One region of the Rhodococcus sovatensis genome, then DNA from elsewhere that is predicted to be linked to it. Evidence: predicted binding sites of a transcription regulator. Region 1 holds the regulator's gene; each other region holds the start of a gene.
What was found. The regulator HspR, encoded in region 1, represses chaperone genes until heat shock. The targets are predictions, from matches to a motif close to ANNTGAGTNNNNNNNACTCANNT.
Positions count from the first base shown of each region.

Region 1 (7,281 bases):
CTGGAAGATGTACTGCAACTCGTTCTCGATGTACCGGTAGTTGACGTTCACGACGACACCGCGAATCTTGAACACCGCGATCATCGACTCGATCGTCTCGATGCCGTTTCGGCTGTACACACCCACCTTGTCACCGGGCTTCACTCCCTGTTTCTGCAGGTAGTGCGCCAGTCTGTTGGTCCTGTCTTCCATCTGCGCGTAGGTGATCTCGCGATCACCACACACCAGTGCGACCCGGTCGGGTACCAGGTCTATTGCATGTTCCACGAGGTCTGCGATATTGAGGGCCACGTGTCAAAAATAGAACGTGTTATCGTTTCTGGCAATAGCCAATTGGAGACGCAGGTCACACAGACTGGGAGTACTGAACAGTGTCGTCGATCGCACCGGAAACATCTGCGAAATCAGCACACGCGCTCGTCGAGAAGCGTGGCCACGTTCTCATCGTGACGATGAACCGTCCCGAGGCCCGCAACGCGCTCTCCGGCGAAATGATGGCAATCATGCGCGACGCCTGGGACCAGGTCGATGCCGATCCCGACATCCGAGTCGCGATCCTTACCGGCGCCGGCGGAGCGTTCTGTGCGGGTGCGGACCTGAAAGCGATGACGTCCACGCACCCGGGTGACAGTTTTTCCTCGGGCGGATGGGACATGTCCAAGATCGAGGCCCTATTGAAGGGGCGCAGGCTCACCAAGCCGCTGATCGCGGCGGTCGAAGGGCCCGCGATCGCGGGCGGTACCGAGATCCTTCAGGGCACCGACATCCGCGTCGCAGGAGAGAGCGCAAAGTTCGGTGTGTCCGAGGCCAAGTGGGGTCTCTTCCCACTCGGCGGATCAGCCGTCCGCCTCGTCCGGCAGATTCCGTACACCATCGCGGCCGATATTCTGCTGACGGGCAGGCACATTCGAGCCGCCGAGGCGTTGCAGATCGGATTGATCGGACACGTGGTGCCAGACGGTCAAGCGCTGGACAAAGCGCTGGAACTGGCCGAGCAGATTGCCGCGAACGGTCCGCTCGCAGTGCAGGCAATCCTGAAGACCATCCGCGACACCGAGGGCATGCACGAGGAGGCGGCATTCCAGATCGACGCCGAACTCGGCGTCGAGGTCTTCAAGAGCAACGACGCCAAAGAGGGACCGCGTGCCTTCGCCGAGAAGCGAAAGCCGTCGTTCGAGGGGCGGTAAGTCTCCAGCGTCAGCGCACGATCGCCTCGACCGGAGTCCCGTTGCCGACGAGTGCGGCAACAGTCGCCGCCTCCATCCCTGGCGAACCGCACACCAGTACCTGATGCTCGGTGAACGGCTCCTGCACGCTCATGACGTCGGCCAAGCTCCCTTCCCAGCAATGCTCGGGCCCGAAAACTCCTGAAGCACCGTCGATCTCACCGCGGATCGTGTCGTGCCAGCGATCCGGCGCCCACGGATCGGAAAGCTGATCGACAACGGGGATCACCGTCAACCACGGCAGCTCGGACGCCAAGATCCACAGCAGATCGGCGGCATAGAGGTCGCGTGGCGATCGACCGCCGACGAACAGCGTGACCGACGGCGGTGATTCGCGTCGGGCCAGATCCAGGATGAGCGATCGCATCGGCGCCAGCCCGGTTCCGCCTGCAATCATGACGACGTCACGTCCCGAGTCGTCGACGCGAAGCGCACCGGCGGGATTGGTCAACTGCCAGATATCTCCCGGCCTGGTCTCGTTGACGATCGACCCGCTCACCCAACCGGCCGGCACGGCTCTGACGTGAAACTCGAGCTTGCCGTCGAGAGAGGGTGGCAGCGCGGGCGAGTACCGACGGCGCAGGCGTGCGTTCTGCGGAACGGTGACTTCGAGAGACTGGCCCGCGGAGAACGGGATCGCATCTCCGACGAGTCGAATGACGGCCAGGTCGTTGCGAAGTCGGTGGTACTGCACCACCTCGGAATTCCACGTCTGCATGGGCTCCAGGATATGTGGCGCCGGTGGCTTCACCGACCAGGCGGGCAGGTCAGGGAGGCTGTGGTCACCAGGGGTCGTGACGGACCGTCGAGAGATCGACCCCTGCCCCTTGCAGCCGAAACTTGGTGGTGTTGATCATCGACGGCGAACCGACGATCTGAATGTCACGGTCGGTCCACCGGCCGAACTCGGCGACGACCTTGCCGATCTGCCCGACGATCGGCGACGAGCCACCCGGCGTCGGCCGATACTGCGGGCCGTCGTACCACCAGGGGTCGGTTTCTTCTTCGACTATTCCGATGACCGACAACCACGGATTGGTCGCGGCGATCTGTTGGAGGATCGGCAGGTCGTACAAGTCGCACGGGTAGCGGCCACCGTAGAACACGTGCACACGCGGGTTGTCGGTTCGGCTCGCCATCTCCATCAGCTGTGCCCGCACCGGTGCAATGCCGGTGCCCGACGCGATCAGCAGCCGGTCGCGTCCCCCCGCGGTGTGCCGTGTCATGGTGCCCAACGGAGATCCGACGGTCCACCGATCACCCACCGCGGTGCTCGCGACCAGTGCCGGGCTGACCCAGCCGCCGGAGACTCGTCGAATGTGGAACTCGATTTCGCCTGCCGAGTTCGCTGGGATCGCCGGCGACAGGTATCGCCACATGCGAGGTCTGCTCGGAATGGAGACGCTTACATACTGACCTGCGCTGTAGTCCAACGGTTCGTCGAGCTTCAACCTGATGACCGAGACGTCGTCGAGCACTCGAATGTGATCGACGACCGTTCCCTGCCACACCGGAGGCCCGTCGTCGGCCTCGGCGGCTTCGATCATCGTTCCGGCCATGACCGAGATGACGTCGCGCCAGGCCGCGTCTACCTCTTCCGTCCAGATCTCGTTGCCGGCGAACTGCTCGAGGGCAGTGATCAGAGCATCGCCGACGGCCGCATAGTGGGCGTCGACGATGCCGTACTTGCGATGGTCCCGCCCCAATTGCGCGAGAAACGGCAGCAGCCGATCGAGATCTTCCAATTGGTCGATCGCATATGCGATGGCCGTCACCAGCTTGTCGCGCTGCGTCACCATCGAGGCTGGAAAGAAGTCGCGGACAGCAGGATGTCGAGCGAAGAGAATTGCGTAGAAAGAACGCGTCAGCTTCTCGGGCCCGCCCTCCACAGCCGCGACGGCCTTGAACGTCGTTCGCACAAGCGAAATTGCTCGAGCATCCATCTCTCGAAAACCCCTATCCACCTTCAGGCCAAGCAGCCTTCAGCTCGCCTACGTGTGATTGAAGGCGTTCGACAGCCAGCGCGCAACGCCGAGCACGGCAATCGCTGCAATTGCCTGGGAGTCTAGCCCAGCTCTCGCACACTGACGTATCGAGAAAATTCGACCGTCGGATTCACGCGGCAGTAACCGTCACATTGCCCGAAACGGACGTCGTAACCAACTGCCCGATCGAAACCGATTGCCCCGCATCCGCATTCGGCCTTTCCAGTAGTTGTTCGAGGCCCTAGGATTCGCAGCGTCGATCAAGATCGGACTGATGCCAATCGAAACGGGGTAGGCGAATCGTGACTCTCACTGTCGGGGTGGGCTTGAAAGAACCAGTGATAGACGAATCCCTCCTCGCCCGGCGACTCGCCGAATGTCGCGAATTCTTCGACCTACCGGAGCTACGCCACCTCCCCGCCGAGCGCACGACGCAGGCATTGGCCGAACTCCGAGCCACCGGAACGTACGTCCAGTCGGCCGAGGAAATTCTGATCGGCGCAAAGATCGCCTGGCGAAACCATGCACGATGCGTCGGACGCAAGCACTGGCGCACACTCAAGCTGCTCGACGCGCGTCGCGCCACCACGGCCGCGGAGATCGCCGAGGCATGCTTCGAGCACCTACGAGTCGCGACCAACGGTGGCGCTCTGCAGTCCATCGTCACCGTCGGCCCGACGCCGTTGCCCGACGGGCGCGAGTATCGGATCATCAGTCCGCAGCTGATCCGATACGCCGGGTACCGGGGCGTGGACGGCACCATCGTCGGCGACCCCGCGCACGTCGAGCTCACCGAGCTCGCGTCACGACTGGGCTGGCGCGGCGAGGGAACCCCCTTCGACGTCCTCCCGTTGATGATCTCGACGCCCGACGAGCCGATCCAGTGGTTCGAGGTGCCGCGCGAGTTGGTGATGGAGGTCGCGCTGGAGCACCCCAACTACCGGTGGTTCGCCGGGCTCGGGCTCAAATGGCACGCAGTCCCAGCAGTCTCCAACATGGACCTGGAGATCGGGGGCGTTCGGTATCCCTGCGCGCCGTTCAACGGGTGGTATGTCAACACCGAAGTCGGCGCACGAAACTTCAGTGACACCGATCGATACGACATGCTGCCGACCATCGCGAAGAAGCTCCGTCTCGACATGAGCTCCGACCGCACACTCTGGAAGGATCGTGCGCTCGTCGAGCTCAACCGCGCAGTCATCCACAGCTTCCGTGAGGCGGGGGCGTACATGGTCGACCACCACACCGTCGCCAAACAGTTCGTCGACCATGTCGATCGCGAGGCACAGGCCGGACGAGAATGCCCGACGGATTGGTCGTGGGTGAATCCGCCGATGTCGTCGGGAATCACTCCGACGTTCCACAGGCTCTACGATCCGCCGGACCTGGACATCAGGCCGAATTTCGTCGCCAGGGGTTCGGCGGGCTGCCCCTTCTCATGAGGTGTCGGGGGTGCGGTGTCGTCCGGCGCCCCTCCCGGTGACCGAATGTCTCATTCGGTCACCTCCAGGGCCCGACGCGCACCTTCCAGCCGGGGCGCAGGTTGCAACCCGCGCGCTCGCTGGAACCTGCGCGGGCTGACCCTCACGGGAGCGAACGACTCATTCGGTCACCTCGCGGGCTGACCCCCGAGTGACCGAACGACTCATTCGGTCTCAAAACCGGCCGAACGCGCACCTTCCAGCCGCCCACACCTAGGCCGCAGCTCAGCGCTGGTTTCGCGGCTTCCAGACGACCAGGGCGCTGCGCTGAACCGGCACGAGATCGCGACGATAGCTCGCGTGCACGTTCGCCAGTTCCTGCGCGAGCTCACCCACTCGGGCTTGCAGTGCCTCGACCTGGTTGGACAGTTCGATGATGCGCTTGATGCCCGCGAGGTTGACTCCTTCGTCCTGCGACAGCCGCTGAACCTCGCGGAGCAGCGCGACGTCTCGCGGCGAGTACCGACGCCCACCACCGGTGGTGCGATGCGGCGTCACCAACCCGAGTCGGTCGTAGGTCCGCAAGGTCTGCGCGTGCATCCCCGCGAGCTGGGCTGCGACGGAGATGACGAAAACCTGCGCGTCAGGATCGCCCTGGGGAGGAGGGGGTGCAGGCGGCACCGGCATCATGCACCTGCCCATCCTGCCCGCGGATCGAATCCGCTGGCCTTCTCCGCTTCCAGATACGCCCGCAATGCTTCGGTTGCCGGATCGTCGAGCTTCTGAGGGACCGCGACCTTGACGGTGACCATGAGATCACCGGGGTTGCCGGTCTTCTTCGGCACGCCACGACCGCGCACTCGCAGGACTCGTCCGTCCACGGTGCCGGGCGGAACCTTCACACCGACCCGTCCGTCGAGCGTCGGAACCGACAGAGTCGTTCCGAGTACAAGCTCGCCGTAACTGACCGGAACGGTGACCGTGAGGTCGTCGCCGGTGCGGCCGAACACCTTGTCCGGTCGAACCCGAACGGTGACGTACAGGTCGCCCGAGGGAGCACCGCGCAGTCCCGCCTCGCCTTGACCTGCGAGCCGGATCTTCTGGCCGTCGGACACGCCTGGTGGCACTCGAACGGTGATGGTGCGGGTCCGATTCTGGACGCCGCTGCCGCGGCAATCCGCGCACGGGTCGTCGATGATGGATCCGGTTCCGCGGCAGTCGTCGCACGGCTCGCTGAAGCCGAACGCCCCCTGGTTGCGGTTGACGACGCCGGCGCCGTTGCACTTGGGGCACACACGGGGGCTGGTTCCTGGCTTTGCTCCGCTGCCGTGGCACGTCGTGCACGATGACGGACTGGTGAGCCTGAGCGGAACCGTCACACCCTGCGTGGCTTCTCGGAAGCCGAGTGTGGTCTCGGTTTCGACGTCGCTGCCACGCCGGGGTCTGGTGCCTGCGGGGCGCTGCTGTGTTCCGCCGCGATTGAACAGGCCACCGAACAGGTCTCCGATGCCGCCGTCGCCACCGCCCTGACCGAAGATGTCGCCGACGTCGAAAGTCTGACCACCGCCGCCGAATCCGCCTGCGTTGGGGTTGAATCCACCTCCCTGGCGGCCGAAGCCACCGGAGGCGAAGAGCCGTCTCGCTTCGTCGTACTCGGTCCGCTTGGCAGGGTCGGCAAGGACCGCGTGGGCCTCACTGACAGCTTTGAATTTCTCTTCGGCGGCAGCATTGCCGGGGTTGGCGTCAGGATGGTTGTCCCTTGCCAACTTTCGGTAGGCCTTCTTGATCTCTTCTGCACTCGCGCTGGAGGAAACGCCCAGCTCCTTGTAGAAGTCCTTCTCGATCCACTCCCGCTGGCTCACCGGGCGTTTCCTCCTCTCGCGCTATTTCTGTTTACTTCTCGTCGGGCGCATCGGCACCCGACTCTTGTCCAGCATCATCTACGACGCCGACCATCGCGGTCCGCAGAACACGCTCACCGAGCTTGTAGCCCGGACGCATCAGCGTTCCGACGACGGGGCTGCTGCCGTCACCCTCATGGGAGACGGCCTCGTGGATGGCGGGGTCGAAGGCGTCGCCCACGGCTCCGAACGTGCTCAGACCGATGTTCGAGAACACCCCGGCCAACTTGTCAGCCACGGCCTTGAGCGGACCGGTTTCGAGATCACCGTGCTGGCGGGCCCGCTCCAGGTCGTCGAGGACGGGAAGCAGCTGGGAGATGACGGACGCTTTCGCGTTCTCGGCACCTGTCTGCTTCTCGCGATCGGTGCGACGCCGGTAGTTGGCGTACTCGGCCGATACGCGCTGCAGATCGGCGGTGAGCTCGGTGACCTGCGTGTCCCGCGGGTCTTCCTCGACTTCACCCTCGACTGCCACTACATCGGATCCCTCCGCGTCCACCGAGCCGGGCTGGGGCGCAGCCCCGGTACCCGCAAAGGGCTCCGGAACTGCGTCCCCTTCCCGTGCTGCACCGGTCTCGGGATCGATCTTTCGCTTGTCCACGAAAGTGACCGGTTCTTGCTCGGTATTCTGCAGATCCTGCTCGGTGTCGCGGGGGGTCACTTCTTCTCCGTGTCGACCGGCTCGTCCACGACCTCGGCGTCGACGACACCGTCGTCAGCTGCCTGTGCATCGCCTTCTGCGCCGCCC
Region 1 covers NZ_CP147846.1:5,607,771-5,615,051, reverse strand. The annotation lists gene WDS16_RS26240 (acyl-CoA synthetase) at 1-291, opposite strand, end outside; gene WDS16_RS26235 (crotonase/enoyl-CoA hydratase family protein) at 372-1,187, shown strand; gene WDS16_RS26230 (FAD-binding oxidoreductase) at 1,198-1,944, opposite strand; gene WDS16_RS26225 (FAD-binding oxidoreductase) at 2,009-3,169, opposite strand; gene WDS16_RS26220 (nitric oxide synthase oxygenase) at 3,514-4,653, shown strand; gene WDS16_RS26215 (heat shock protein transcriptional repressor HspR) at 4,918-5,319, opposite strand; gene dnaJ (molecular chaperone DnaJ) at 5,319-6,494, opposite strand; gene grpE (nucleotide exchange factor GrpE) at 6,526-7,194, opposite strand; gene dnaK (molecular chaperone DnaK) at 7,191-7,281, opposite strand, start outside.

Region 2 (7,281 bases), 1.6 Mb from region 1:
GCGGAGTCGGCGGGATTCGACGCCATCTTCGCCGCTGAATCGTGGGGATCCGATGCATTCGGCCCGCTTGCGTGGTGGGGGTCGCGGACGACGACAGTGAAGTTGGGGACCTCGGTGGCGCAGCTGTCGGCTCGTACGCCGACGAGCTGTGCGATGCACGCGCTCACGCTCGACCACCTGAGCGGCGGCCGCGCCATTCTCGGCCTCGGTGTGTCCGGGCCGCAGGTCGTCGAGGGGTGGTACGGGCAGCCGTTCGCAAAACCATTGGCGCGCACGCGCGAATACGTCGACATCGTGCGTCAGGTTCTCGCGCGCGAAGCTCCGGTGACCAGCGACGGACCGCACTATCGGCTTCCTGCCGGCGGGACTGGACTGGGTAAGGCGCTCAAGCCGATCACGCATCCGCTTCGCGCGGACCTGCCGATTTGGCTGGGGGCGGAGGGGCCCAAGAACGTGGCATTGACGGCGGAGATCGCCGACGGTTGGCTTGCGATCTACTATTCCCCGCGGCTGGCGCCGATGTACGACACGTGGCTCGACGAAGGGTTCGCGCGTGCGGGAGCTCGGCGGACCCGGAAGGATTTCGAGATCGCCGCAACCTGTCAGGTGGTTCTCACCGACGACCGAGCGGCGGCAATCGCCGAGCTCAAGCCCACGATCGCGTTGTACGTCGGTGGCATGGGCGCACCGGAGCTCAACTTCCATGCGCAGGTCTACCGCCGAATGGGGTACGAGCGCGAGGTCGACGAGATCGGACGACTGTTCATGTCCGGCCGCAAAGCCGAGGCCGCGGCTATCGTGCCCGACGACATGGTGGCCGAGACGATGATCATCGGCGACGCCGACCATGCCCGTCGCGAAGTGAAGCGCTGGGAGGATGCCGGAGTGACGATGTTGTTGGTTACGGCGCGCACTGCGTCGGAAGTGACCGCCTTGGGGGCCTTGCTCAACTAGTAGAACACGTTCTAGATTGAGGGCATGACGACTGCGACGCGAACGGGTGGACTCTGGAACATCGCGGCCGAGGAGCCGGACCGGATTGCATTGGTCGACGCCGGCCAATCGGGTGGCGTGAGCTACACATACGGCGAGTTGGTCTCCGACGCCAACAAGTACGGTCGGGGGCTGCAGGACATGGGGCTGCAACCCGGCGACAGCGTGGTGATGATGCTGCACAACAGCGCCGATCTCGTAGCGTTCTACTTCGCAGCGTTCCAGACCGGTCTCTACATCGTCGCGGTCAACTGGCATCTCACCGGACCTGAGGTCGCGTACATCTTGAAGGACAGCGAAGCGAAAGCCTTTGTCGCATCGGAGCGTTTCGCCGACGCCGCTCGTCAGGCTGCCGACGAGGCAGGCGTCCCGGGCAGGTTCTCGGTCGGATCGATCGACGGGTTCACGCCGCTGCGCGATCTCGGCGGTTCCGACGAGCGACCCGACATTCTCACCGCCGGTGGACCGATGCTCTACACGTCGGGCACGACCGGAAAGCCGAAAGGTGTAAGACGCCCGCTCACCGGCGCAGATCCGGACCAGGTGCCCCTGGCGTCGAGCGGATTCTTCGGGATCTTCGGGATCAAACCGTTCGACGATCACGTCCACATCTGCGGCTCGCCGCTCTATCACACTGCGGTGCTGAATTTCGTCGCGATCTCGATTCAGCTGGGGCACAAAGTAGTTCTGATGGATCGGTGGGATCCGGAAGAGATGCTCGCGCTGATCGACCGGCATCGCGTCACGCACAGCCATATGGTCCCGACGCAGTTCCATCGACTGCTTGCATTGCCGGAGGAAGTCCGCGCGAAGTACGACGTGTCCTCGCTGCGGGTGATGATCCACGGAGCTGCGCCGTGTCCGCAGGAGGTGAAACGGCGGATGCTCGAGTGGTGGGGTCCGGTCGTCACCGAGTACTACGCGGCGACAGAGGGTGGGGGCACAGTCATTTCCGGTGAGGAGTGGCTGCGCAAACCGGGTTCCGTCGGCACTGCATGGCCGAATTCGGTGGTCAAGGTGCTCGGCGACGACGGCAGCGAGCTTCCCGTCGGTACACCCGGTCAGGTGTACATGCGGATGGGCGGGTCCAGCTTTGAATATCACCACGACAAGAAGAAGACCGCGGAGTCACGCGTCGGGGATCTGTTCACGCTCGGTGATATCGGCTACCTGGACGAGGACGGGTATCTGTTTCTGTGTGATCGCAAGTCCGACATGATCATCTCGGGTGGAGTGAACATCTATCCCGCCGAGATAGAAGGTGAGTTGATCACTCACCCGAAGGTGGCCGATGTTGCGGTCTTCGGTGTCCCGCATGCCGATTGGGGTGAGGAGATCAAAGCCGTCGTGCAGCCTGAGGTGGGCGTCGAGCCGAGCGAGGAGCTGACCGAGGAGATCATGGTGTTCGCGCGGGAGCGGCTGGCCAAATTCAAGCTCCCGAAATCCGTCGACTACACCGACGAGCTACCGCGCGATCCGAACGGAAAGCTGTACAAGCGCAAGCTTCGTGATCCGTACTGGCAGGGCCGCGCGAACATTTAGGGCGCGGAGCGCCCAGATGGACTGGCCGATTACAGCGGATCGTGCTGCACGTGCTGCATTGGAGTGCCGACTTTGCGCAGCGCGTAGATGGTCGTTCGAACCATGGACGGCGAGCCGCAGATCTGGATCTGGCGATCCGCCCACGATCCGAACTGAGTGACCACTTTGCCTATCGGTCCGTGCAGTCGGTGGTGCATTCCCCACGGCAGTTCGTGCGTCCCTGTGGTGTGCCACCAGGGGTCTTCTTCCTCCTCCGTGACCGGAACGACGGTTAGCCAGGGATTGGACAGCGACAGTTGCCACAAGGTGTGCATGTCGTAGAGGTCCCGCGGAAAGGTGCCGCCCACGAAGAGATGGACACGGGGATTGCGGCTGTATCGCGCCATCTCCATGATCTGTGCGCGGAGCGGCGCCAAACCGGTGCCGCCCGCGATCATCAGTACGTCGTCTCGGAGGCTGCGATCGACCTGTAGTCCGCCCAGTGGAGGGCTGATGGCCCAGCGATCGCCGACGACCGACTCGGTGACGATTGCTGGGCTGACCCAGCCACCGGACACGCGTCGGACATGAAATTCGATCTCGCCCTGAGGGTTGCACGGTATCGCTGGGGAGAGGTAGCGCCACAGTTTCGGACGCTGCGGAATCTGCACGCTGACGTACTGGCCGGGAAAGTAGTGGATGCCCTCGTCGACCTGAAGTCGAACGATCGCCAGGTCGTCGAGCACGCGCTGATGCTCGACGATGGTCGCACCCCAGTAGGGCGGAAGTTCATCGGAGTCCGCTGCGACGGCCATGTTGTCGGTGACGAATGCAAGGGTCCTGTGCCATGCGCCTTCTACCTCGTCCGTCCACACTTCGTTGCCGACGAAGTTGCGGAACGCTGCGATCAGGGCCGACCCACCTGCGCGGAAATGTGATCCGTCGATCCCGTGCTTGCGGTGATCGCGTCCGAGTTGTCGAAGAAACGACTCGACGCGGTCGTCCTTGTCCAGGTTGTCGAAGACGTACGCCAATGCTCGAACGAAGTGGTCCCGTTGCTCATCCATCGATGCGGGAAAGTAGGACCGAAACTCGGGATGCGCGACGAACAATTGGGCGTAGAAGGACCGCGCGAGGTGCGCCGGTCCGTCATCAGCCGCCAGAACGGACTTGAAACCGGCGCGAACCAGGGAAATAGTTCGCGCATCGAGCATCGATCAACCTCCGCCATTGCTAGACGGTTCCGAAGTAGACCGCCCGAGGGTATCGCGTTTGCACTCACGTGGCCATGCTGCTGCGAGTCGACCGGTGAAGGCTCCCGGCAATATTTCTTAAGTTGAGCGGAACAGACTCAACCTTTGTAACGTTGTACCCATCGACATGAAGTTCTTCTCCGCAGAAAGAAGGTGACCGGTGGACAGTTTCACTCCCACCACGAAGACGCAGGCTGCGCTCAGCGCAGCTCTGCAGGCCGCGTCCGCGGCCGGAAACCCGGATATCCGTCCGGCGCACTTGTTGGTGGCGTTGCTCGATCAGACCGACGGCATCGCCTCCCCGTTGTTGAAGGCTGTCGGCGTCGATCCAGCTGCGGTGCGCAGTGAAGCACAGACACTGGTCGACCGCCTTCCGTCCGCTACGGGATCGACGACAACGCCGCAACTCGGGCGCGAAGCACTCGCCGCGATCACCACCGCCCAGAGCCTCGCAACCGAGCTCGACGACGAGTTCGTCTCCACCGAGCACCTGATGGTCGGTCTTGCGACGGGCGACTCCGACGTCGCCAAGCTCCTGACCGGCCGCGGTGCAAGTGCTGACGAGTTGCGCGACGCCTTCCAGACGGTCCGCGGCAGCGCCCGCGTCACCAGTGCAGACCCCGAGAGCACGTACCAAGCGTTGGAGAAGTACAGCACCGATCTGACCGCGCAAGCGCGCGAAGGCAAGCTCGATCCGGTCATCGGACGCGACACCGAGATCCGACGCGTCGTACAGGTTCTGTCTCGCCGCACCAAGAACAACCCTGTTCTGATCGGCGAACCCGGCGTCGGCAAGACCGCCATCGTCGAAGGTCTCGCGCAGCGCATCGTCGCCGGTGACGTGCCGGAGAGTCTGCGCGGAAAGACCGTCGTATCGCTCGATCTCGGTTCGATGGTCGCGGGAGCCAAGTATCGCGGTGAGTTCGAGGAACGGCTCAAGGCCGTGCTCGACGACATCAAGAACTCCGCGGGCCAGGTCATCACGTTCATCGACGAGTTGCACACTATCGTCGGTGCCGGCGCGACCGGTGAGTCGGCCATGGACGCGGGCAACATGATCAAGCCGATGCTCGCCCGAGGCGAACTGCGGCTGGTCGGCGCGACGACCTTGGAGGAGTACCGCAAGTACGTCGAGAAGGACGCCGCGCTCGAACGTCGATTCCAGCAGGTGTACGTCGGTGAACCGTCTGTCGAGGACACCGTCGGAATCCTGCGCGGTCTCAAGGAGCGTTACGAGGTGCACCACGGTGTCCGCATCACGGACTCCGCTCTGGTGTCGGCCGCGACCCTGTCCGACCGCTACATCACCTCGAGGTTCCTCCCGGACAAGGCCATCGACCTGGTCGACGAGGCTGCGTCGAGGCTCCGCATGGAGATCGACTCACGTCCCGTCGAGATCGACGAGGTCGAGCGGGCCGTCCGTCGTCTCGAGATCGAAGAGATGGCGCTCGAGAAGGAGACCGACGAGGCGTCGAAAGCACGGCTGGACAAGCTACGCGCGGAACTCGCCGACAGCCAGGAGAAGCTGAATCAGCTCAGTACTCGCTGGCAGAACGAGAAGAATGCCATCGATTCGGTGCGCGTTCTGAAGGAGGAGCTCGAAAACCTCCGCGGCGAGTCCGAGCGTGCCGAGCGCGACGGCGACCTGGGCAAGGCCGCCGAGCTTCGCTACGGGCGAATCCCGACGTTGGAGAAAGAACTCGCGCAGAAGACCGAAGCCTCGCCGAAGCAGGGCGATGTCATGCTCAAGGAGGAGGTCGGCCCGGACGACGTCGCCGATGTCGTCGCAGCCTGGACAGGTATCCCCGCCGGCCGAATGCTGGAGGGCGAAACCGCCAAGCTCCTGCGTATGGAAGACGAGCTGGGCAAGCGTGTCGTCGGCCAGAAAGATGCCGTACAAGCGGTGTCGGACGCAGTCCGGCGGTCTCGTGCAGGCGTCGCCGACCCGAACCGTCCGACGGGATCCTTCCTGTTGCTCGGTCCCACCGGCGTAGGCAAAACCGAACTTGCGAAGTCGCTCGCGGACTTCCTGTTCGACGACGAACGAGCGATGGTTCGGATCGATATGAGTGAGTACAGCGAAAAGCACGCTGTCGCACGGCTAGTCGGTGCCCCTCCCGGCTACGTCGGGTACGAGGCGGGCGGTCAGCTCACCGAAGCAGTTCGCAGACGTCCGTACACCGTGGTGCTGTTCGACGAGGTCGAGAAGGCCCACCCGGATGTCTTCGACATCCTGTTGGCGGTGCTCGACGAGGGCAGGTTGACCGACGGGCAGGGCCGAACGGTCGATTTCCGGAACACGATCCTGATCCTCACCTCGAACCTCGGTGCGGGCGGATCGAAGGAGGAGGTGATGGACGCTGTCCGGCGTGCATTCAAGCCGGAGTTCGTCAACCGACTCGACGACGTCGTGGTGTTCGACTCGCTGTCGGAGGAGCAGTTGGAATCCATCGTCGACATCCAACTCGGCTTCCTGGCGAAGCGGCTGGCGACGCGCAGACTGACGCTCGACGTGACCTCGCCGGCGAAGTTGTGGCTCGCCGCCCGCGGTTACGACCCGCTCTACGGTGCTCGTCCGTTGCGCAGGCTGATCCAGCAGGCCATCGGTGATCAGTTGGCGAAGCTGTTGCTGGCCGGTGAGGTTCGCGACGGCGATGTCGTGTCGGTGAACGTCAGCCCGGACGGGGACGGGTTGGTCTTGGGTTAGCGTCCCGCTCCACACCCGCGCGAGAAACACCCGGTGTTTCTCGCGCGAGTGTGGAGTTCGTCTACCGCGCGCCATGACTGTGGGGACGTACCCTCGATACATGACTTACCCGGAAGATCCGCGCGAACGGCCGTGGGACGACGGGACGGCGAACCCGCCGCCCGACCGTCCGGAAGCCGACCAGCCGACCGAGACGTGGCAGGCATACCCGGACTCCCAGCCGCTGCCGGATTCCGCGTCGTATCCGGATCAGCCGACCCAGCAGTATCCATCGGGCCAGCAGTACAGCCAGCCCCAGTACAACCAGCCCCAGCAGTACGGCCAGCCCCAGTACAACCAGCCGAACCCGACGCAGGCTATGCCGCCGTACGACCCGAACCAGCACTACGCGGCGAATCAGAACTATGCCAGTCAGAACTACGCAGGTCAGAGTTATGGGCAGCCGCCCATGTACACCGGCGAGACGGCGTACATCTCCGAGGATCCGGGGTCGGGCGGCAATTCCTCCAGAAAATGGCTGCTCGCGTCGGTGGCCCTTGTCGCGCTGGCCGTCGTCGTGCTGGCAGGCTTTCTCGTCCTGTCCAATCAGAAGTCGGAGCCGGCCACGGCGGCCGGACCCTCGTCGACTTCGCGGGCACCGCTACCGACGCTGCCGCCGAGTCAGCCCCCGTCCGTGTCACCTTCGGTTCCAGGGGGTTTGGTGCCGGGTGGAATCCCCGAGATTCTCGGTGAGTCCGGCGCCGCAATCGGAACCATCACCGCGATCGACGGCTCGACTCTGTCGATACAGGGCATCGACGGTGCACC
Region 2 covers NZ_CP147846.1:3,992,377-3,999,657, reverse strand. The annotation lists gene WDS16_RS18595 (LLM class F420-dependent oxidoreductase) at 1-954, shown strand, start outside; gene WDS16_RS18590 (acyl-CoA synthetase) at 979-2,535, shown strand; gene WDS16_RS18585 (globin domain-containing protein) at 2,565-3,728, opposite strand; gene clpB (ATP-dependent chaperone ClpB) at 3,928-6,474, shown strand; gene WDS16_RS18575 (DUF5666 domain-containing protein) at 6,575-7,281, shown strand, end outside.
Region 2: the regulator HspR is predicted to act here: its motif matches at 3,849-3,871, upstream of clpB (ATP-dependent chaperone ClpB).

Region 3 (7,281 bases), 560 kb from region 1:
GCGAAGATGGGCGGCCAGATCGTTCTGGACAGCATTCGCGCATCCCAGCGCTTCGATCCACTTCAGGTTCGGCAGAGCCCAGTGGCATTGGCCGGCTACTCCGGTGGCGGCATGGCGACGGCATGGGCCGCAGCGCTCCAGAACGACTACGCCCCCGAACTCAACATCGTCGGTAGCGCAGCGGGTGGTGCGCCGATGAACCTCGAACGAATGGCCCGCGATCTCGGTTTCAACCCGCACCCGGTGTTCGGTCTCGCGTTCGCCGCCGCGCTCGGACTCGAGCGTGAGTACCCGACGAGGATTCCGATCAGCGAGCAGCTGAACCCTCTCGGCCAGCAGATGGCAGCAGAGCTGCAGAACGCATGCACCAACGACATCATTGCGGTCGGTGCGGGCAAGAGCGCGATGATGGTGGCCGGTTCGCTGAACCTCATGGACAGTCCGGAAATGGTCGCAGCGGTCAACGAGAACAGCGTCGAGCTGTACCCCGGCGTGCCGAAGGCACCGTTCTTCGAGTGGCACAGCCCGACGGACATGCTCATCCCGGTCTCATCCATCACCAATACCTTGGGCCGGTACTGCGCGGCCGGAGTTGCAGTCACAGAGGTGCTCGTCCCGAGCAACGATCACCTCACCGCAGCAGTACTCGGTCTCCCACAGGCCCTGGAATGGATCGACGCCCGATTCAAGGGCGTGCCGGCACCGAGTAACTGCTGACGGGATTCACACAGCAGCGAACTGAGTTCGATGAAGCTCCTCGTAGCGGCCACCCGCTGCGAGGAGTTCTTCGTGTGTTCCGCGCTCGACGATCGTGCCTCCTTCGACGACCAGGATCACGTCCGCCGCTCGGATGGTCGACAAACGGTGGGCGATGACCACCGAGGTCTTGCCTGCGAGAGCCTCACCGAGGGCCGCTTGCACCGCTGCTTCCGACGTCGAATCCAACGACGCGGTTGCCTCGTCGAGGATGACGACGCGGGGCCGCGAGATGAGCAGTCTGGCGATCGTCAGACGTTGTCTCTCGCCACCGGACAACCGGTACCCGCGCTCTCCGACGACGGTGGCGAGCCCGTCGGGCAATGACTCCACCAACTCCTCCAACCGCGCTCGGCGCAGGGCGTCCCACACTTCGGCGTCGGTCGCTTCCGGCCGCGGCAGAACGATGTTGGAGCGGATCGTGTCGTGGAAGAGATGACCGTCCTGCGTCACCATCCCCACGGTGCCGCGAATCGAACTGGCGGTCAGATCCCGAACATCGGTACCGCCCAGACGAACCGATCCGCTGTCGACGTCGTACAGGCGGGCGATCAGCTGCGCGATGGTCGACTTGCCCGCGCCCGAGGTTCCGACGAGTGCAACCATCTGGCCGGGTTCGGCAACGAACGACACGCCGTGCAGAACTTCGTCACCGCCGCGTGAATCGAGCAACGCGACCTCCTCCAACGAGGCAAGCGAGACCTTGTCCGCCGACGGATAAGTGAAGCGGACGTCGCGGAGTTCGACCGATGCCGGTCCGTCCGGGACCGCGACCGCGTCGGGCTTGTCCTCGATGAGCGGCACCAGATCGAGCACCTCGAACACCCGCTCGAAGCTGACGAGCGCACTCATCACTTCGACACGAGCGCTCGCGAGCGCAGTCAGTGGAGAATAGAGCCTGGTGAGCAGAAGTGACAGCGCCACAACGGAGCCCGGATCGAGCTGCCCACGCAATGCATAGAATCCTCCAAGGCCGTAGACAACAGCAAGAGCCAACGCCGACACCAGCGTCAGTGCAGTCACGAACACGGTCTGCACCATTGCACTTCGCACCCCGATATCGCGCACGCGAGAAGCTCTGATCGCGAATTCCTCGGACTCGACCTCGGGTTGCCCGAACAATTTGACGAGTGTTGCTCCCGGAGCCGAAAACCGTTCGGTCATCTGGGTGCTCATCGCCGAATTATGTTCTGCTGCTTCGCGTTGGAGACGCGCAAGGCGTCTGCCCATCCGCCTCGCCGGTATCACGAAGACCGGCAGAATGATCAGCGCCAGAAGCGTGATCTGCCAGGATATTCCGATCATGACGACCAACGTAAGAACCAGCGTCACGAAATTGCTGACGACGCCGGACAGCGTGTCACTGAACGCACGCTGCGCACCTATGACGTCGTTGTTCAGCCGGCTCACGAGCGCCCCGGTTCGAGTTCTCGTGAAGAACGCGATAGGCATTCGCTGCACATGATCGAATACCGCAGTCCGAAGGTCGAGAATCAGCGCCTCACCGATGTTCGAGGACAACCACCGGTTGAGCAGCCCGAACCCCGCATCGACGACGGCGATCAACGCGATCAGCAGCGACAGCCGCAGCACGACATCGAACGAATCGCCGTCGACGATCGCGTTGACGACACGGCCCGCCAACACCGGCGTCGCCACCGCCAACACCGCAAGCACGACACTGAGAATCATGAATCCGACGAGCTTGTCGCGGTGTGGACGAGCGAAACGCAGTATCCGGCGTGCTGTGACAGACGAGAACTGCGTCTGTTGAGTGGACGAGTTCATCGTCCGATACATCTGGTTCCAGGCAGTGACTTCCATGCTCATGTCGACAACGCTAGAACCTCGACGCCACTCGAGGTCAAGAGACCTTCTCCAGAAGATCGGCCGGCTCTTCCAGTGCGAGGGCAAGAATGTCCGCGACATCAGTCATCGGACGCACGTCGAGCGCACTCAGTACCTCGGCCGGCACGTCGTCGAGATCGGGTTCGTTCCGGGCAGGAATGAACACGGTCGTCAATCCGGCACGCTGAGCCGCGAGAAGTTTCTGCTTGACGCCACCGATCGGCAGCACCCGCCCGTTCAGCGTCACCTCACCCGTCATCCCGACGTCGGACCGGACCGGGCGTCCGGTCGCCATCGATACCAGAGCCGTCACCATCGTGACGCCCGCCGACGGCCCGTCCTTGGGGACAGCACCGGCAGGAACGTGAACGTGAATGCTGCGCTCCAGCGCATCTGGATCGACGCCGAAGTCCGCTGCGTGCGAACGTACGTAGGACAGTGCGATCTGCGCCGACTCCTTCATGACGTCACCGAGCTGTCCGGTGAGCACCAACTCCGGCTTTCCCTCTGTGGAGGCGGCTTCGATGAACAAGACGTCACCACCGAGCCCGGTCACGGCGAGACCTGTTGCTACACCCGGTACTTCCGTGCGTTCGTGAACGTCCGGCGTGAACCGCGGCCTCCCTAGATAGTCGACGAGGCCTGCTTCGTCGACGTGCAACGGGCCGGATTCGGTCGCGAGCTTCGTTGCCGCCTTCCGCAGCGCCTTCGCAAGAAGACGCTCGAACTGCCGCACACCTGGCTCGCGGGTGTAGTCGGCTGCAATCTTGCGGAGAGCGCCGTCGGTGACGTCGACCTCGTCGGAATTGACTGCAGCCCTGTTCAACTGACGTGGAAGCAGGTAGTTCCGTGCGATAGCGACTTTGTCGTCCTCGGTGTATCCGTCGATGGGGACGAGTTCCATGCGGTCCAACAGCGCGGGCGGGATCTGTTCGATCACGTTGGCTGTAGCCAGGAACACCACATCGGACAGATCGAGATCCAGGTCCAGGTAGTGATCACGGAACGTGTGATTCTGTGCGGGATCGAGGACTTCGAGCAGAGCGGCACTCGGATCGCCGCGGTAGTCCGAACCGACCTTGTCGATCTCGTCGAGGAGCACGACGGGGTTCATCGATCCCGCCTCTCCGATCGCGCGAACGATACGACCCGGCAACGCTCCGACGTAGGTGCGACGGTGTCCACGAATCTCCGCCTCATCACGGACACCGCCGAGCGCAACGCGAACGAACTTGCGGCCCAATGCTCGCGCAACCGATTCGCCGAGAGAGGTCTTACCGACGCCGGGCGGTCCGGCCAAGACCATGACGGCGCCCGACCCACGGCCCCCGACGAGTTGGAGACCACGCTCGGCGCGTCGTGCACGCACCGCGAGGAATTCGACGATGCGGTCTTTCACGTCGTCGAGACCATGATGATCGGCGTCGAGAATTGCCCGTGCGGCGACGATATCGGTCTCGTCGGTGGTGGCCACGTTCCATGGGAGATCGAGCACGGTGTCCAACCACGTTCGGATGTAACCGGATTCCGGGCTTTGATCACTCGAGCGTTCGAGTTTGCCGACCTCGCGCATTGCGGCCTCCCGCACCTTCTCCGGCAGGTCTGCTGCTTCGACGCGGCCGCGGTAGTCGTCCGCACCGTCGGGTTCGTCCTCGCCGAGTTCCTTCCGGATCGCCGCGAGTTGCTGCCTGAGCAGGAATTCTTTCTGCGTCTTCTCCATTCCGTCGCGAACGTCGCTGGAGATCTTGTCGTTCACCTCCACTTCGGCGAGGTGCGACTTCGTCCAGTCGATCAGCATCGTCAAACGCTCACCGACGTCCGGTGTTTCGAGCAACTCGCGCTTCTGCACGTCCGTAAGGTACGAGGCGTAACCGGCTGTGTCAGCGATAGCCCCGGGCTCGACGAGTTTGTTGACCGAGTCGATGACCTGCCAGGCGTCGCGCCGCTGGAGCATGGCGACGACGAGCTGCTTGTACTCGCGAGCGAGGTCGGTGGTCCGAGCGTCGGCCTCCGATTCGGCCACGACGTCGGCTTCGACCCACAGTGCGGCACCGGGGCCGCTGACCCCGTGGCCGATGTGGGCACGTTGTTCGGCCTTGATGACGGCCGCCGGTTCTCCCGTCGCGAGACGACCCATCTGGACGACGGACGCGATGACACCGTAGGAGGCGTAGCGATCGTCGAGGCGCGGCGCGACGAGCAGCTTGCCTCCGCCCGACGGTGCGTCGGAGGAAATGCCGGCGGCGTCGATGGCGGCGCGGGCGGCTTCGTCCAGCTGTACCGGCACGACCATGCCAGGAAGCACGACAGGGTCGGTCAGGAACAGGACGGGTAGGCGGATGGGTTCGGACATGAAGACACCTCCAGGAAGTTGAGCTATGGGGACTCAACTTGTTTCCCGTCAGTGGTGTTCCCCGAGGTGGCGGTGTTCTCCGTCAGCAGAATTACACCGTTTCAATCAGGCTCAGGCGGATCTTCTCCCGATCACTACTGTGCCGTCGAGCTCGTCGGCGTGCACGATATCGACGTCGAATCCAGCCGCAACGACGATCTGCGCGGTGCGCTCGGACTGCCGAACGCTGGTCTCGATGAGGAGGCGTCCGTTCGGCGCCAGCCACCGGGCGGCGTCGGAGGCGACCCTGCGCTGCACGTCGAGTCCGTCGACGCCACCGTCGAGTGCCACTCTCGGCTCGTGATCCCGCGCTTCGGGCGGCATCGAGCCGATGGCGTCGGTGGGGACATAGGGGGCATTTGCGGCGACAACATCGACGCGGCCTCGGAGTTCCTCCGGAAGAGGCGCGTATAGATCACCCGCGTACACGTGCCCTCCCACAGGCTCGACGTTGCGGCGGGCACACCGTACGGCCGCGGGATCGATATCGGAAGCATGCAGCTCGAGGCCGTCGAGTACATGCGCAAGGGCAGCGCCGACTGCCCCTGAACCACAACAGATATCGACGACGGTGTGCGGCGTCGACGCCGCGGCCAGTCGTACGAGGAGTTCGGTTCGCCTCCTCGGCACGAACACTCCCGGTTCGACGACGATTCGCAGACCGCAGAATTCGGCCCAGCCGAGAATTTGTTCCAGCGGAGTACCGAGGATACGTTGTGCAACTGCGTGTTCGAGATCGTCACCGACAAACGTGTCGACGAGTAGCTCGGCTTCTGATTCGGCGAATACGCACCCTGCCGATCGAAGAGTGCGAGTGACGGCCGGGAGAGAGCGAGGATGAGGCATCGAGCAGCCTTTCGAGCGCCTGGGGCGCTCTCCTACCGGGCCGGAAGGAAAAGGAGCGCCCAACTTGAACAACGGTCCACGGGTAGCACCTCCTCTTCGATTCGATCGAATGCACTCTAACCCAGTAGTTCGCCCCGTAGCGACCCATGCGCCGTCCGGGTCGCTACCGTGACCCAGGCCGCGAGAAGGAGTACGTAGAGGACCGCGGCGAGTCCGACCAACGCCGTGGATCCAGTAGCCGCCGCCAACGCCGCCGCACCGGTGACGCAGGTACCGACCGGGAAGGTGAACGACCACCACGTCAACGAGAACGACAGCCCTCGTCGGGAGGAATGCACCGTCAGCGCCAGCGCGAGGCAGAACATCAGGAAACCCAATCCGCCCATGATGAACCCGTAGACGATGCCGAAGATCTCGAGCCCGGTGGCGACAGCGTTGTCAGGGCCGACTCCGGAGTCCGGGCCGACGAACACCAGAGCTGCGTCGGCGCCGAGCAAGTTTGCGGCAGTGATGGACTGGCCGATGAGACCGAGCGTGATCCAGACCGTCGGGGCCGCCTGAACCGGCGGGGCGCCACCGCCGAGGAGCTGTCCGTATATCAGCGTCATGGTCATGATGCCGATGAGCAGAGACAGCCCGAACATCGCGTAGCAGGCTCCGAGCATCGTGAGGCGCCACTGTCCCTCGGCGATGTGCGGGAGCAACAACGCACCGGTCGACGCGGAAACCATCGGCGGTACGACGGGCATCAGCCAGGCAGGAAGCGGTCTCGTCTGTCCGTCGGAGGGCCTGGTGATCATCGAGTACGGAACCGCCACACTGGTGATCAGCCCCAGGACGGTGCCGGCCGACCACAGGACGGCGAAGACGGTTGTCGCTGCTCCGGCGCCGATCAGATCTTTGCCCAGCAGCATCGTGCCTGCGCCGACCGTCAGCAAAGCCATCGGCGGGGCGCCGTAGAACTGCACCATCACCGGGTCGTGGAGGGCAGCGCGCGCATTCCGACGGTGACGAACCCAGTGCACGAGAAATGCGACCGACAGTGCGACGAGCGCGGTGGACGCGATTAACCACACCACCGTCGCGAATGCATGAAGACCGGGTACGTGCACGGGGAGAGTCGCTCCGGCGGTGGCAACGATGCCGGTCCCCATCACCGACGCAAACCAGTTGGGAGTGATGTGTTCGAACACTCGGCCGGGGCGGTGGAGTTCGCTCTGGAGTAGCCGGGGCCCGCGCGTAGGGAGTGTCTGGACCATGGAGTCCACGATCGTCCCCGTCAGCCCCGGGCGGTAGATGGTTCGTACTTGTGTGGCCACAAACGATATTTGTGAAGCCCTGCGTTCAAGCAGCGAAGACGGTGCGGACGGCCGACTCGTCGCCGTCGATCTCGACCACGCCGAGGGCACGCGCATCGGCCAACGTGAGAGCGCCGGCGG
Region 3 covers NZ_CP147846.1:5,046,403-5,053,683, reverse strand. The annotation lists gene WDS16_RS23560 (lipase family protein) at 1-717, shown strand, start outside; gene WDS16_RS23555 (ABC transporter ATP-binding protein) at 724-2,586, opposite strand; gene lon (endopeptidase La) at 2,621-4,957, opposite strand; gene WDS16_RS23545 (putative protein N(5)-glutamine methyltransferase) at 5,069-5,842, opposite strand; gene WDS16_RS23540 (TDT family transporter) at 5,959-7,101, opposite strand; gene WDS16_RS23535 (winged helix-turn-helix transcriptional regulator) at 7,187-7,281, opposite strand, start outside.
Region 3: the regulator HspR is predicted to act here: its motif matches at 4,974-4,996, upstream of lon (endopeptidase La).